3 regions of the Paracoccus sp. 228 genome follow, and region 1 is predicted to be linked to each of the others. Evidence: riboswitches for the same ligand, from Rfam matches in the RefSeq annotation. Region 1 holds a riboswitch; each other region holds the start of a gene.
The links. A riboswitch is a leader RNA that binds a small molecule or an ion and turns the genes downstream of it on or off. The one in region 1 is predicted to bind cobalamin.
Positions count from the first base shown of each region.

Region 2: linked by a shared signal. The riboswitch ahead of SY26_RS14815 (ABC transporter substrate-binding protein) and the one ahead of SY26_RS11680 (energy-coupling factor ABC transporter permease) in region 1 are both predicted to bind cobalamin.
Region 3: linked by a shared signal. The riboswitch ahead of SY26_RS17715 (TonB-dependent siderophore receptor) and the one ahead of SY26_RS11680 (energy-coupling factor ABC transporter permease) in region 1 are both predicted to bind cobalamin.

Region 1 is NZ_JYGY01000003.1:420,780-425,513, forward strand. It holds gene SY26_RS11665 (spore coat U domain-containing protein) at 1-333, opposite strand, end outside; gene SY26_RS19945 (GAF domain-containing protein) at 665-1,561, shown strand; gene cobF (precorrin-6A synthase (deacetylating)) at 1,577-2,317, opposite strand; gene SY26_RS11680 (energy-coupling factor ABC transporter permease) at 2,314-2,979, opposite strand; cobalamin riboswitch at 3,010-3,226, opposite strand; gene SY26_RS11685 (cobyrinate a,c-diamide synthase) at 3,247-4,584, opposite strand; gene cobM (precorrin-4 C(11)-methyltransferase) at 4,581-4,734, opposite strand, start outside.
Region 2 is NZ_JYGY01000004.1:383,099-387,832, reverse strand. It holds gene SY26_RS14835 (TRAP transporter substrate-binding protein) at 1-353, shown strand, start outside; gene SY26_RS14830 (TRAP transporter small permease subunit) at 403-960, shown strand; gene SY26_RS14825 (TRAP transporter large permease subunit) at 960-2,276, shown strand; gene SY26_RS14820 (hypothetical protein) at 2,402-2,656, shown strand; cobalamin riboswitch at 2,905-3,122, shown strand; gene SY26_RS14815 (ABC transporter substrate-binding protein) at 3,260-4,267, shown strand; gene SY26_RS14810 (iron ABC transporter permease) at 4,264-4,734, shown strand, end outside.
Region 3 is NZ_JYGY01000006.1:208,571-213,304, reverse strand. It holds gene bhcB (beta-hydroxyaspartate dehydratase BhcB) at 1-422, opposite strand, end outside; gene bhcA (L-aspartate--glyoxylate aminotransferase BhcA) at 422-1,612, opposite strand; gene bhcR (HTH-type transcriptional regulator BhcR) at 1,810-2,631, shown strand; cobalamin riboswitch at 2,694-2,881, shown strand; gene SY26_RS17715 (TonB-dependent siderophore receptor) at 3,014-4,734, shown strand, end outside.

The DNA.
Region 1 (4,734 bases):
CCCGGCGTCCTGGAACAGGGCATAGGCGATCGTCTCTCCGCCCGACGTCATTTGGCGCACGCTGGTCGTGGCCCCTGCGCCCAGCCCTTCGTTCAGGCCGATGTCATAGGGGGTGGTGTCGGTGCAGGTGACCTCCATCGTGGCCGTGGCATCGACATCCGTGCCAAGCACGCCCTGGGTCCCGAAATCCAGCGTCTCGGTCGAGGTGATCTCGCATTCGGCGACGATGGTGATCCGGACGTCGAAGCTGTCCGTCGTCACCGTCTGCGCCAGGGGCGCCGTCGCCGAAAGGGCGATGACGGCTAAGATCGTCGGAAAAATTTCCTGTGTCATGATGGTTCATATGCTCCAAAATTCGAGAACGCCGATCCGAAGTTTTGCAGACTAAGCAAAAAGCACATCTTAAAGGTGTATTAAGAAGTATCGGGCACAGTGATTTCGTGTCAAACTAAACCTTCCAGTGTGTAACCTTGATTTTGCGCAAATTCCCCATATCCGCGGATCGCCCCGCGGACCCATGCCTTGCCCCTGGCCGCGGCGGTCATTGCCGTCGCAGTCCGGGTATCGAAAGAATTCGGTCATGACCTTGAACTGGAAACGTGCGGGTGACCCTGGCGCCGGATCCGCCGCCACAGATGGCACCCCGCGACGGGACTTGTCCGGCATGGACGTTCCGCCGACCGATTCGGGCCTGATCCGTCTTTACGAAAACGGCGTGCTGCGTCCGACGCGGACGCCCGTCTTCGACCGCGTCGTCGAGCAGGCGCGGCGAATCTTCTCGTGCCAAGCCAGCCTGCTGACGATCATCGACGAGGCGAACGACCGCCAGTTCTTCAAGGCCGAGGCGGGCCTGATGCTGACCGCGGACGAGGATCGCGTCACGTCGCTGGCTTATTCCTTCTGCCGGATTGTCGTCGCGAATTCCGCGCCGCTGGTCATCGCGGATGCCCGGATCGATCCGCGGTTCAGCGGGCATCTGGCAATCGGTAGGTTCGGCGTGGTCGCCTATCTGGGAGTGCCGGTCAAGGACGAGACGGGCAGGGCCATCGCCGCCCTCTGCGTGGCCGAAAGCAGGCCGCGGGACTGGACGTCGGCCAATGTCGAGGTGCTGCAGGCCTTTGCGGAAGGTGTCTCGACGCAGATCAAGACGATGGTCCTGTCCGAACGGATGCGGACCGCCATCGGTCAGGAACCGGGCGGCGCTTCGGCGCTGCCACAGCCTGCCAGCGCGGTCCTAACCTATCACCATGCCCCCGACGGGACCGAGACGATCGACGCCGCGACCGCGGAGACGCAGCAGATCTGGGGCATCCCGGCCGCCGAATACATGGCGCGGTTCGGCGATGTCTTCGCCTTCTGCATGGTCGAGGATTATCCGCTGGCCCGCGCATCGTTCGGAAACTCTGCCGCCGGGATGATCCCGTGGCACCATCGCTGGCGCATCCGTCTGCCTGACGGTCAGGTCAAGTGGCTGGAGGGGCATGGGCTTCCCGCATCCGGTCGGAACGGCGGGCTGACATGGGACTGCACGATCAACGACGCGACCCGCCTGACATCCTGACGTCCCGCGGGCCGGTCACGCTGCATCGTCGCGGGCCAGCAGATAGCAATCCATGATCCAGCCATGCGCGGCCCGGGCGGCGGCGCGCGCCGCCTCGATCCGTGGTCCGGCCTCGGTCAAGGGGCCCGCCTCCAACAGCTGTTCGGGCATGCCCAGATAGGCGCCCCACCAGATCCGCAGCCCCTGCGGGGGCAGCGTCGCAAAGGCGCAGGTGCCGTCCAGCATCACCACAACCCGGTCGGCGTCATTGGGAAAGCCCTTGTCGCGAAGCCGCCGCCCGGTGGTGATCCGCACCTCGGATCCCAGGGCGTTCAGCGGAATGGCATGGGCCGCGCACAGGGCCTGGATCGCGGTGATTCCCGGGATCACCCGTGCGCGCCAGTCCAGACGCGCGGCAATGCGCAGGCTGCTGTCATAGAGCGACGGGTCGCCCCAGACCAGCATCGCCACCGTCCCGCCCTGCGGCAGCGCCGCCGCGACGGCCCCCGCCCAGGTTTGCGCGATGGCATCATGCCATCGGTCGACGGCCTCCAGATAGGGCAGGTTTGCATCGCGCACCGGCAGGTCGATCTCGGCCACGGCGCCGCCGGGGCGGTGGCGGTCCAGCATCGCGCGGCGCAGATGAGCCAGATCCTCCTTCCCCGCGCCCTTGCGGGGGATCAGGACCAGATCGGCCTCCTGCAGGGCGCGGACGCCCTGCAGGGTCAGGTGGTCGGGATGGCCGGTGCCCGCCCCGATCAGCACCAGCTCGATCATGCGTAGAGCCGCGGCGTGACCAGCCCGCTGCCGCGCAGGCCGCGCGCGGCCTTTGCGCCCGCCAGCACCGCCAGATCGACCAGCGGCTCCAGCGCCAGGACCAGCATGTAGGCCGCGCCGAAGGACAGCACCCCCGACAGGGCCTCGGCCCCCTGGCCGTAGAAGGCCCAGAACGCGACCCAGGCCACGATGCCCCCCTGATAGGCCGCCGACAGCGCCAGTGCTTGGCCATAGCGCAGGTCCACATAGACCGTGCCCGGCGCGATGATCCGCCGCGCCACCGCCTGCAGCGCGAACAGCGGCACCAGCAGCGTCGTCACGTTCATCCCGTATTGCGGCAGATCGAACGGCGCGAAGAACAGTCCCTGGATCAGCAGGCCCAAGGCCAGCCCGATCGCCGCCGGCGCCGCGCCCAGGATCAGGAACAGCGTCGATCCCAGGATCAGGTGCACCTCGGACACGCCTACGGGCGCGGTGGGCAGGACCTGGAAGAACACGAAGGTCGCGGCCGTCGCCAGCGCCCCGCGCGCCGCCAGCGACGCCCCACCCTGCGCGCGCAGGGCTTGGGCCGCCAGCCTCAGCGCGTAAAGCCCGGCCGTGGCGGCCGTGGCATAGCCCAGTATCAGCTTGGCGCCGGTGACGACGCCCTCTTCGATATGCATGTCATCCTCCTGTGGCCGTCCACCCGACGGCATGGGGTTGCCTGACATGGCCGGTTTCCTGGCTTGCGGGTCCGGGCGCGGCGTCGGCCTTCCCGGATCGCTCCAGTGGCATGGGTGACGCGCGCTCTCCGCATACAGTCGCGGGGGCGGCCGGGGCTTCGGGTGCCGCGATTGGGTCCACCCTTCCCCGTTCCCGATGAAGCCCGGCGTTTCACGCCTGACGGGCACCATTCAGACGGTCAGATAGACGGGATCGCAGGGCCTGCGTCAAGTCGCGGCCGGGGCGATCAGGTGAAAGAACGTGCCTGACACATGCCCGCCCCCGGACATCGTCCGGTGGCTGCCGGTTTCCTCCACCGCGGCGCCGGTCGCGTCGGTCACGCGGGCCAAGGGCGCATCGGGCTGGGACAGGATCGAGGCATAGTGGAATTCATGCCCCCGCAGCGCCGTGCGACCCAATCCCGGCAGGGCGGTCAGCGGATCGGCGCGGCGGTACCCCAGATGCATGCGGCGTTTGGCATAGCTGGTCTCCAACCCCAGAAGCCCCAACATCTGGTGTCGTTTTCCATCGGCATCCACCAGACCTGCCCCAAGCGCCATGTATCCCCCGCATTCTCCATGCACCGGCCGCGTGCCCGCAAAGTGGTGCATGGCCGTGCGGAACCCGTCGCAGGCGGCCAGCCGGGGCGCGTGCAACTCCGGGTAGCCCCCCGGCAGCCAGCAGCAATCGGCGCTGTCATCCGGCCCCTGATCCGCCAGTGGCGAGAACGGCAGGATCGTGGCCCCGGCGCGCCGCCACGCCTCCAGCACATGCGGATAGACGAAGCTGAAGGCCGCGTCGCGGGCCAGCGCGATCCGCCCGCCGGGGGGCGTCAGCGGTCGGGGCGCGGGCGCCTCGGGCAGGGCGTGATGGGCAGCGGCGGCGATGATCGCCTCCAGGTCGCAATGCGCGGCGATGAAATTGCCCGCATGGTCCAAGATGGTTTGCAGGCCCGCCGTCTCCTCGGCCTGGATCAGGCCCAGATGGCGCTCGGGCAGCACGATGTTGCCCTGACGCGGCAGGCTGCCCAGCACCCGGATGCCGGCCTGATCCATCCCCTCGCGGATCAGCCGGTCATGGCGCGGCGAGGCCACGCGGTTCAGCACCACCCCCGCAAAGGGCAGATCCGGGCGCAGTGTGGCAAAGCCCCGCGCCGTGGCCGCCGCCGATTGCGCCTGCCCGCTGACATCCAGGATCAGCACCACCGGCCAGCCCATCATCTGGGCGATCTCGGCGCTGGAGCCGATGCCGGTTTCCCCCTTCGTCGCGACCCCGTCGAACAGGCCCATCGACCCCTCGGCCAGGACCAGGTCGGCGGGCGGCTGGCCGGTCGCATGGGCGATCAGCCGCCCCGGCTCCATCGCCCAGGCATCCAGGTTGAAGCTGGCCCGCCCCGAGGCCGCGAAGTGAAACCCCGGATCGATGTAGTCGGGCCCCGACTTGAAGGGCTGCACCACCAGCCCGCGCCTGCGCAATGCGGTCAGCAGGCCCAGCATCAGCATCGTCTTGCCGGTCCCCGATGAGGGGGCCGAGATCATCAGGCCCGGCGTCAGGGGGCGCGTCATTCCGGAAACCTCGGCGCGTCGCCCACGGGCCGATAGCGGCGGTCGTAATCGGCGGCGTAAAGACGGCTGTCCTCGAACCCCTCGCCCGCTAGCGCGGGCCCGACCAGGATCAGCGCGGTGCGGTCGATGCCCTGCGCGTCCACGGTGGCC
Region 2 (4,734 bases), on a different contig from region 1:
TCGCGCCCCATCCGGTCTATCCCGGCTTCCACTCCATGCCCCTGGTCGAGATCTCGATGAACAAGGAGAAATGGGACGCCCTGCCCGAGGACCTGCAGCAGGTGATGACGCAGTCGGTTCGCGATTTCGCCCGCGTCCAGGTCGCAGCCCTGGCCGAGGCCGACGCGGCCGCCGTGGCGGAGGCCGAGGCCGGCGGGACGATCACCGTCCACGACTGGTCCGACGAAGAGCGCACCAAGTTCCGCGGCATCGCGATGGGCGAATGGGAAAAGGTCGCCGGACAGTCGCCCGCGGCGCAGCAGGTCTATGACGCGCTGACCGCGTACCTGACCGAAAAGGGCCTGGTGCAGTAAGCGCCGCAGGATCGGGCGTCCGCGCCCGGTCCCTTCCAGGGAGGAGGACATGATGGACGCATCCGAAGCCATTCCGCGCGAGGAACACGAGGCCGTGCCCCAGTCGGGGCGCCTGGGTCGCGTGATCGACCGTCTGGCGATCATCCCGGCCCTGGGCCTGGTGGTCGCCATGCTGATCCTGATCCAGGAGGTCGTGCTGCGTTACGTGTTCGGCCGCCCGACGAACTGGGCGCACGAGACGACGGTGTTCCTGTGCGCGATCTCGTTCGTCTACGGGGGCTTGCTGTGCACCGCGCGCGACCGGCACATCCGGGTCGTCCTGGTCTATGACCTGCTGCCGCCCGCCGCGCGGCGGGTGGCCGACATCCTCATCTCGGCGATCTGCGGCCTGTCCTCGGGCGCCTTCGCCTGGGCGGCCTGGCAGATGGTCAAGCGGTCCGCCTGGCGCCCCGACGGCAGCTTTCACCTCGAGACCTCGGGCTCGGCCTGGAACCCGGCCTATCCGGGCGTGCTCAAGGTGCTGCTGATGGTGGCGCTGGCGATCATGGCCCTGCAATTCGCCATCCTGACCGTCAACTATGCCCGCGGGCACAAGGGAGCCCGCTGATGGAGATCTTCGGTTCGCTGCAATCCCTGGGGATCGAGGCCGGGACGGGCCTTCTGTTCGCGCTGCTGCTGCTTTTGCTGCTGACGGGCATCCCGCTGGCCTTCGTCACGCTGCTGGTCACGCTGATCTTCGCGCTCGGGTGGTTCGGTCCGAACGTCGTGCCGCTGATCACCAGCCGCGTCTATACCTTCGTGTCCAGCTTCGTCTTCGTGTCGGTGCCGATGTTCGTGCTGATGGCCGCGATCCTGGACCGCAGCGGCATCGCCCGCGACCTGTTCGAGGCGATGCGCCTGGTCGGCGGCCGCATCCGCGGCGGCGTGGCGGTCCAGACGATCTTCGTGGCCGTCATCCTGGCCGCCATGTCCGGCATCATCGGCGGAGAGGTCGTGCTGCTGGGCCTAATCGCGCTGCCCCAGATGCTGGCCCAGGGCTATGACCGCAAGCTGGCCATCGGCGTCGTCTGCGCGGGCGGCAGCCTGGGGACCATGGTGCCGCCTTCGATCGTGCTGATCATCTATGGCCTGACCGCGAACGTCTCGATCGGCGACCTATTCACGGCCGCCTTCGTGCCGGGCTTCATGCTGGCGCTGCTCTATGTGGCCTATGTGCTGATCCGTGCCTGGCTGACGCCGGGCGACGTGCCCCCGGCCGTCACCGCCCGCGTCCCGCGGGACGAAAAGCTGCGCCTGCTCAAGGGCCTGTTCCTGCCGATCCTGGTCGTGATCATGGTGCTGGGCTCCATCTATGGCGGCATCGCATCCGTGACCGAGGCCAGCGCCGTGGGCGTGGCGGGCGTGCTGATCTCGACCGTGATCCGCGGCGAATTCACCTGGGGCCTGCTGCGCGGCGCGGCCATGCAGACGCTGCAGACGGTCGGCATGATCGTCTGGATCGGCATCGGTGCATCTGCCCTGGTGGGCGTCTTCAACCTGATGGGCGGCATCAACTTCGTGTCGGAACTGATCACCGGCATCAGCGACAACCCGACGATCATCATCCTGTTCATGATGGCGATCCTGTTCGTGCTGGGTATGTTCCTGGACTGGGTCGGCATCGCGCTGCTGACCATGCCGATCTTCGTGCCGATCATCGTCAGCCTGGGATACGACCCCGTCTGGTTCGGGGTGCTGTTCGCGATGAACATGCAGGTCAGCTTCCTGTCGCCGCCCTTCGGGCCCGCCGCCTTCTACCTGAAGTCAGTGACCCCGCCGGACATCTCGCTGGGAGAAATCTTCCGCGCCCTGCTGCCCTTCATCGGGCTGCAGATCCTGGCGGTGGGCCTGCTGATCCTGTTCCCGGCCCTGGCGATCTACTGATCGCCTGCCGTGGATCGGGGGGCATGCCGGATGCGGCGTGCCCCCTTTTCGTTCGGGGACAGGAATGTTGCACCGGCAAGCGGATTGACGGACAATCGGGGTCCGTCACCCAAGGCTGACCCATCATGCACGACCCCGAACCCGTCCCCCGTCCGGACCTGTTCACGAACAAGGACCATGACGCCTGGCTGGAGCAGTTCCTGTTCCTGCGATACACCCTGCACATGCCGGCCGAACGCATCGCCCAGATCGACTATGGCCTTGACCCTGACCATCCCGAAGCCCCGATCGCCGGCCTGTTCTGGGGCAGCCAGATCGAGCGGGACTATCCCCGGCTGGACCTTCGCCACCTGTGGCGAAAGAGGCCCGGCCAGGTTTGAAGCCCTGCGGTGTCAGGCGCTGGATCGCCCGGTGGTCTGACGCCCTATATCCGACCCCCCATCAATGCCTGGCAGGAAGGACTGGGACCAACTCCTTCCTCCGCAGGGCGCCAGCGCGTTCGACCAGCGGCGCACCGGTCGCCGGGATCAGGCTGGCATAAGCGGCGGGTGTCACAGGTGCGTCGGCCGTGGTGGCCGGGTCGGCTGCGGGCTGCTTGCCGCGGCAGTTGACTTTGTCCCCACCCGGCGGCATTTCCGTCCGTGATGGTTCCCGTGCCGGCCAAGGCCCCGGCAGGGTGAAAAGGGAACGTGGTGAGGTGTAGCCATCAGGCGCCGAATCCGCGACTGCCCCCGCAACTGTAAGCGGTAGCCGACCCCATGATGCCACTGGCGCCCCCTGCGCCGGGAAGGCGGGGAAGGCCGCGACCCGCAAGTCAGGAGACCTGCCATCATGACCTGAACCAACCCGGGCGGGGTGCCCCGGAGAAAGACCGCATGCGCCGATCCACGGCCTTCATCCGACGCGACCGCGAAGGTGGGTGGGACCCCGGTGACGCCGCTGCGCCTTTTTCAGCCCCGTCCTTCGTTTCATGAAGGACGACCATGACGACCAGAATCTTCCTGACGACCGCGGTGGCGCTGGGCCTGGGCCAGGCGGCCCTTGCCGCGCCGACCGACTATCCGCTGGTGATCGACAATTGCGGGCACCAAGTGACCATCCCCGCGCGTCCCGACAACGTCGTGTCGATCGGCCAGTCCACGACCGAGATCCTGTATGCGCTGGGCCAGGCGGACCGGATGGCCGGGACCGCGCTGTGGTTCACCCCGGTGCTGCCCGCCTTTGCAGAGGATGATGCCAGGGTTGACCGCATCAGCGACGACACGCCCAGCTTTGAATCGGTGGTGAACCGGCGCCCCGGCTTCGTGCCGACGATGTTCGCCTGGATGATCGGGGATCAGGGGGCGGTCGGCACGCGCCGGCAGTTCGCCGATCTGCGCATTCCGGCCTATGTCATGCCCACGGACTGCCAAGGCAAGGACAACAGCGTGGGCGCCGACGGCACCCGCCTTGCGCCCTTCGACATCGCGACGCTGTGGGACGGCATCGACCAGATCGCGCGCGTCATGGACGCGCAGGACGCGGGCCAGGCGCTGATCGCCGACCTGCAGGCCCGAGAGGTGGCGGTCGTGGAGCGCGCGCGGGCGATGGACCTGCCGGATGCGTCCGCGGCGGTCTGGTTCTCCTCGGCCGATCTGGCGCTGGACCCCTACATGGCGGGCGGGATGGGCGTCCCGGCCTGGATGATGGACCGCCTTGGCCTGCGCAACGTCGTGACCTCGGACGAGGAATGGCCCGCCGTAGGGTGGGAGACGATCGCCCGTGCCGACCCCTCGGTGCTGGTGATCGCGCGCATGGACCGCCGCCGCTTTCCTGCCGACGATGTCGAGGCAAAGCTGCGCTTTCTGAAAACGGACCCGGTCACGCGCCGGATGACCGCCGTGCGCCGGGATCGCATCGTCATCCTGGACGCCGAGGCGCTGCATCCCGGCATTCGCATGATCGACGGGCTGGAGGCCTTGGCGGCGGGCATGGACGGGCTGTCCGAATGACCGCCGATGTCGGGGTGCCGACCGTCCGCCGCCCCTTGGCCCCGGTCTGGCTGTGGGTGTCGCTGCTGATCGTGGCGGCCCCCCTGGCCGGCACCGCCCTGGGGGAAACGCCGATCCCCCTCTCGACCGTCTGGCAGGCGCTGGCCAACCAGATGCTGGGTGCGGGCTATCCGCTGGACCCGATCGATCAGGGTATCGTCTGGGCTTACCGCCTGCCGCGCGCGCTGGTGGCAGGGGCCTGCGGAGCGGGGCTGGCGATCTCGGGGCTGGTCCTGCAGACGCTGTTGCGCAACGCACTGGCCGACCCCTATCTGCTGGGCATCTCGGCGGGGGCGTCTACGGGGGCCGTGACGGTCGCGGTGGCGGGGATCGGCGCGGGGTTCGTGCCGATGTCGGCGGGCGCGCTGCTGGGCGCGATCGCGGCCTTTGCGTTGGTGGTGGGGTTGGCGCGCCTGTCGGGTGGCGGT
Region 3 (4,734 bases), on a different contig from region 1:
GTCTCGGCCACGACCTGGGCAAAGACCGCCTCGCGCGAGCTGGTCGAGGGCTCGCATTCCACGACGCGCGCGCCATAGCCGCGCACCGCGTCCTTCTTCGCCTGCGGGGCGGTGCGGGGCATGACCACCGTGCAGGGGATGCCGCGGCGTCCCGCGGCATAGGACAGGCAGGTGCCGTGATTGCCGCTGGAATGGGTGGCGACGCCGCGCGCGGCCTGGGCATCCGACAGGCCAAAGACCGCGTTACTGGCCCCGCGCGCCTTGAAGGCGCCGGCCTTCTGCAGGTTCTCGCACTTGAAGAACAGCTGCGCGCCGGTCAGCTCGTCCAGCATCCGGCTGGTCAGGACGGGGGTGACGTGGACATGCGGGCGGATGCGGTCGCGGGCCGCCAGCATGTCGTCCAGGGTCGGGATCGCGTCCATCACGCAGCCTGCCTGCAGGCCTGGCCCGCGCTGTGGCGATAATGCGCTTGGGCGGCGGCGACGCCGGAGCCCAGGGTGACGGGCAGGCCCAGATCGACCATCACCATCTCCGCCGTGGCCAGCCCCGACAGGGCCATCACGTCGGTCAGCATCCCCAGATGCCCGATGCGGAAGACCTTGCCCGCGACATCGCCCAGGCCCGTGCCAAAGGCCACGCCATAGGTGTTCAGCGCATGGCTGACGATGCGGTTGGCGTCGAAACCGTCCGGCGTGCGGATCGCGCTGACACTGTCGGAATACAGCGTGGGTCGCGCGGCGCACAGCGTCATGCCCCATGCCGCGACGGCCTGGCGGACGCCTTCGGCGATGCGGTGATGACGGGCAAAGACGTTCTCCAGCCCCTCGTCCAGCAGCATGTCGGTGGCGACCTTCAGCCCGTTCAGCAGGCCGACAGGCGGCGTATAGGGAAAGCCGTTCGCGGCATAGCCCCGCGCCATGTCGCGGATGTCGAAGAAGGTGCGCGGCAGGCCCGCGCCCTCGACCGCGGTCATCGCCTTGGGCGAAAAGCCGACGATCGCCAGGCCGGGGGGCAGCATGAAGCCCTTCTGCGACCCGGTGACGGCGACATCGACGCCCCATTCGTCCATCCGGAAGTCATAGCAGGCGATGGAGCTGACCCCGTCCACGAACAGCATTGCGGGATGCCCCGCCCGGTCCAGCGCGCGGCGGACCGCGGCGATGTCCGACCGGACGCCGGTGGCGGTTTCGTTATGCGTGGCCAGGACCGCCTTGATGCGATGGGCCGTGTCGGCGGTCAGGATCTCCTCGAACCGGTCGGTGGGGATACCTTCGCCCCAGGACTGGTCCACGATCTGGACGTCCAGGCCGTGCCGCTGGCACATGTCGATCCAGCGGTGGCTGAACATGCCGTTGCGCGTGGCCAGAACCGCGTCGCCCGCCGACAGCGTGTTGGTGATCGCCGTCTCCCACCCGCCTGTGCCGGTGGAGGGGAACACGAAGACCTGCGCCTGCGTCGATTTCAGGACCTTTTTGACCCCCTCCAGCGCGGGATGCAGGATCTTTCCAAACATCGGGCTGCGATGGTCGATGGTGGGCATGTCGACGGCCTTGCGAAGCACCTCGGGGATGTTCGTCGGGCCGGGAATGAAGATCGGGTTCTGGGTGCTCACGGTCGGCTCCTCCTTGATGCGACAAGGTGTAGCACGGGTCCGCAAACCGGTAAATTTTTTTGAAATCGTTTTTCGGAAACGTGGTTTAATGCAGGTTTCGCAGCGAAATCATGGGCGCGCGATTTTTTCATTGCCGGAAAATGGCTTTCATGAAATTATTTTTCTGTGGTGTTACAGATGGAAGGGGCGTGATTCCGATGCAACAACCGGTGCGCAAGCGGGGGCGACCAAGAAGCGGCAAGGCCGATCAGCCCGCCGCCAGCATCCAGGCCCTGGACCGCGGGCTGGACGTGCTGGAGGCCCTGGCCGCGCATGAGGGGATCACCCTGACCGGGCTGTCCACGCATCTGGACCAATCGCCCGCCACCATGCACCGCGTCCTGGCCACCCTGGAACACCGTCGCTATGTCGAGAACAATCCCGACCGGCAGGAGTGGTTCATCGGCCCCGAGGCGTTCCGCCTTGGTTCGGTCTTCCTGCGGCGCACCAACATTGTCGAACGCAGCCGTGCGGTGATGCGCGACCTGATGGCCCTGACCGGAGAGACGGCGAACCTGGGCATCGAACGCGACGGCGACGTGCTGTTCGTCAGCCAGGTCGAGACGCATCAGACGATCCGCGCGTTTTTCCCGCCCGGCACCAGGTCTCCGCTGCACGCATCTGGGATCGGCAAGGCGCTGCTGGCGGCGTTCGATCAGACGCGGCTGGCGGTGTTCCTGCGCGACGCGACCTTCACCCGGTTCACTGACAAGACCATCGCCGACGCGGACGCGCTGCAGGCAGACATCGCCCTGATCCGCCATCGCGGCTTTGCCTTTGACGACGAGGAGCGCACCCTGGGGATGCGCTGTGTCGCGGCCTCCATCGTGAACAGCTATGGCGAGGCGGTGGCCGGGGTGTCGGTGTCGGGCCCCACGAACCGCATGACCGATGCCGCCGTCGACCGCATCGGCGGCATGGTCGCCACCGCAGCGGAACGGATTTCGGCCGATCTGGGATCGGGCCGGGGCGGGCGCTGACCGCCTTTTGCCGGGCGTGGGACGGACGGCGGAATCCCGTTGACAGCTCCGGGGCCACTGCGCCACAAGGGCGCCGCTACGGTTCCGGCCTGCATGCCGGATCAAAAGGGAACACCGGTGCCAATCCGGGGCTGCCCCCGCAACTGTAAGCGGAGAGCGATGGCCGATCATGCCACTGGAGCGATCCGGGAAGGCCGGCCAAGGCATCGACCCGCAAGCCAGGAGACCTGCCGCAGCACTCACCCATTTCCGGCGCGGGGCGTGCCAGGAAAGCGGCTGATCCGCAGTGGTGACAGTCACCGTCCTGCCGCGCCCCACCGGGTCCGTGTGCCGGACATTTCTGTTTGCCGCAGGCCGTGCCTGCCTTGAAAGGTCCGTGCCGATGCGCCGTCCGATCTGTCTTCTGGCGACGCTTGTCGCCCTTCCCGTCACCGCCGCCGCGCAAGGTCCGGCACCGGGGGAACCCATCCTGCTGGACGAGATCGTGCTGACCGCCGGCATCACGCCCGTGGCCCAGGACGGCTATGCCCGCGCCCACACCGTCCTGACCGCGACCGAGATCGAGGATCGTGGCATCGCCACCGTCCAGGACGCCCTGCGCGCGTTGCCCGGCGTGTCGGTCAGCGGCAGCGGCGCCAGCATCGCACAGGTCCGCATCCGCGGCGCCGAGGCGAACCACACCCTGATCCTGATCGACGGCATCGAGGCGGCGGGGGGCGAGGACGAATACGTCCTGACCGGGCTGGAGACCACCGACATCGACCGGATCGAGGTGCTGCGCGGACCGCAATCGGTGTTCTATGGATCGAACGCGTCGGCGGGGGTGATCAACATCATCACGCGCGACGCGCCCCATGGCCTGTCCTATGGCGGTTCGGTCGAGGCCGGGAACGGCGGGGCGGCCTCGGTCCATGTCAGCCGTCGCGGGGAACGGGGCGGGCTGCGGCTGTCGCTGTCGGCGCGCGACGATCTGGGCTATGACCAGTCGGGCGATGGCGGCGGCAAGGACGGGATCAACCGCAAGACCGCCGTCCTGTCCGGCGACGTCCTGGCCACCGACGATTTGCGCCTTGGGGTGGCGCTGCGCCAGTCCACCGAAGATTACGGCTTTGACGCCGAGAACTTTGCCGCGACCGATGCCGAAAGCTATCTGGTCGATGCCGACCTGTTCGGCCGCCGCGACGAGTTTCAGGGCGGGGTCTGGGCGGAATATACCGCGTTGGACGGCCGCCTGGTCCAGCGCCTGGACTATCAGCACAGCATCACCCGGCAGAGCCAGGACAACAGCCCGTTCCGGCGCGGCCAGACCGAAAAGCTGAAATACCGCACCAGCCTGGGGTTGGACGGGTCGGCCGCCGATGCCTCGCAGCTGCTGAACCTCTTGGCGGAACATCAGCGCGACAGCAACTCGACCGCGCCGGGGCAGTCCCGGGAGATGTCGTCGGTCGCGCTGGAATACCGCGCGATGCTGGCCAGCGGGCTGGATGTCCAGGCCGGGCTGCGCCACGACGCGAACCGCGTCTTTGCCGATTTCACCAGCTGGAACCTGGGTCTCTCCTGGCAGATGCCCGACCGTCCGTTCCGCCTGCACGCATCCGCCGGGACGGGGCTGGTGAATCCGTCCTATTTCGAGCTGTATGCCGATGCCGGCTTCTTCGGCACCGTCTATCAAGGCAATCCCGACCTGCGCCCGGAAAAGAACAGCGGCTTTGATCTGGGGGTCGAGGCGCAGCTGCCGGACGGTCGCGGGACCATCGACGTCACCTATTTCAACGAGACGCTGGAGGACGAGATCACCGACTATCTGGTCGGCATCGAGGATGGCGTGGCGTTCTATTCCTATCGCAACCAGTCCGGCGAAAGCCCCCGCCAAGGGGTCGAGGTCGCGGCCCGCATTCTGGCGACCGACAGTCTGACCCTGGGGGCCAGCTATACCTATCTTGACGCGGAAAATCCCGATGGCAGCGTCAAGACCCGCCGCCCCCGGCACGAGGCTGGCCTGAACGCGACACTGTCGGTCCTGGACGGGCGCGGATCGGTCACGGGCGATCTGCGCCATGTGGCAGGCACCTTCGACACCCAGTTCTGGGGCGCGGTCGAGAC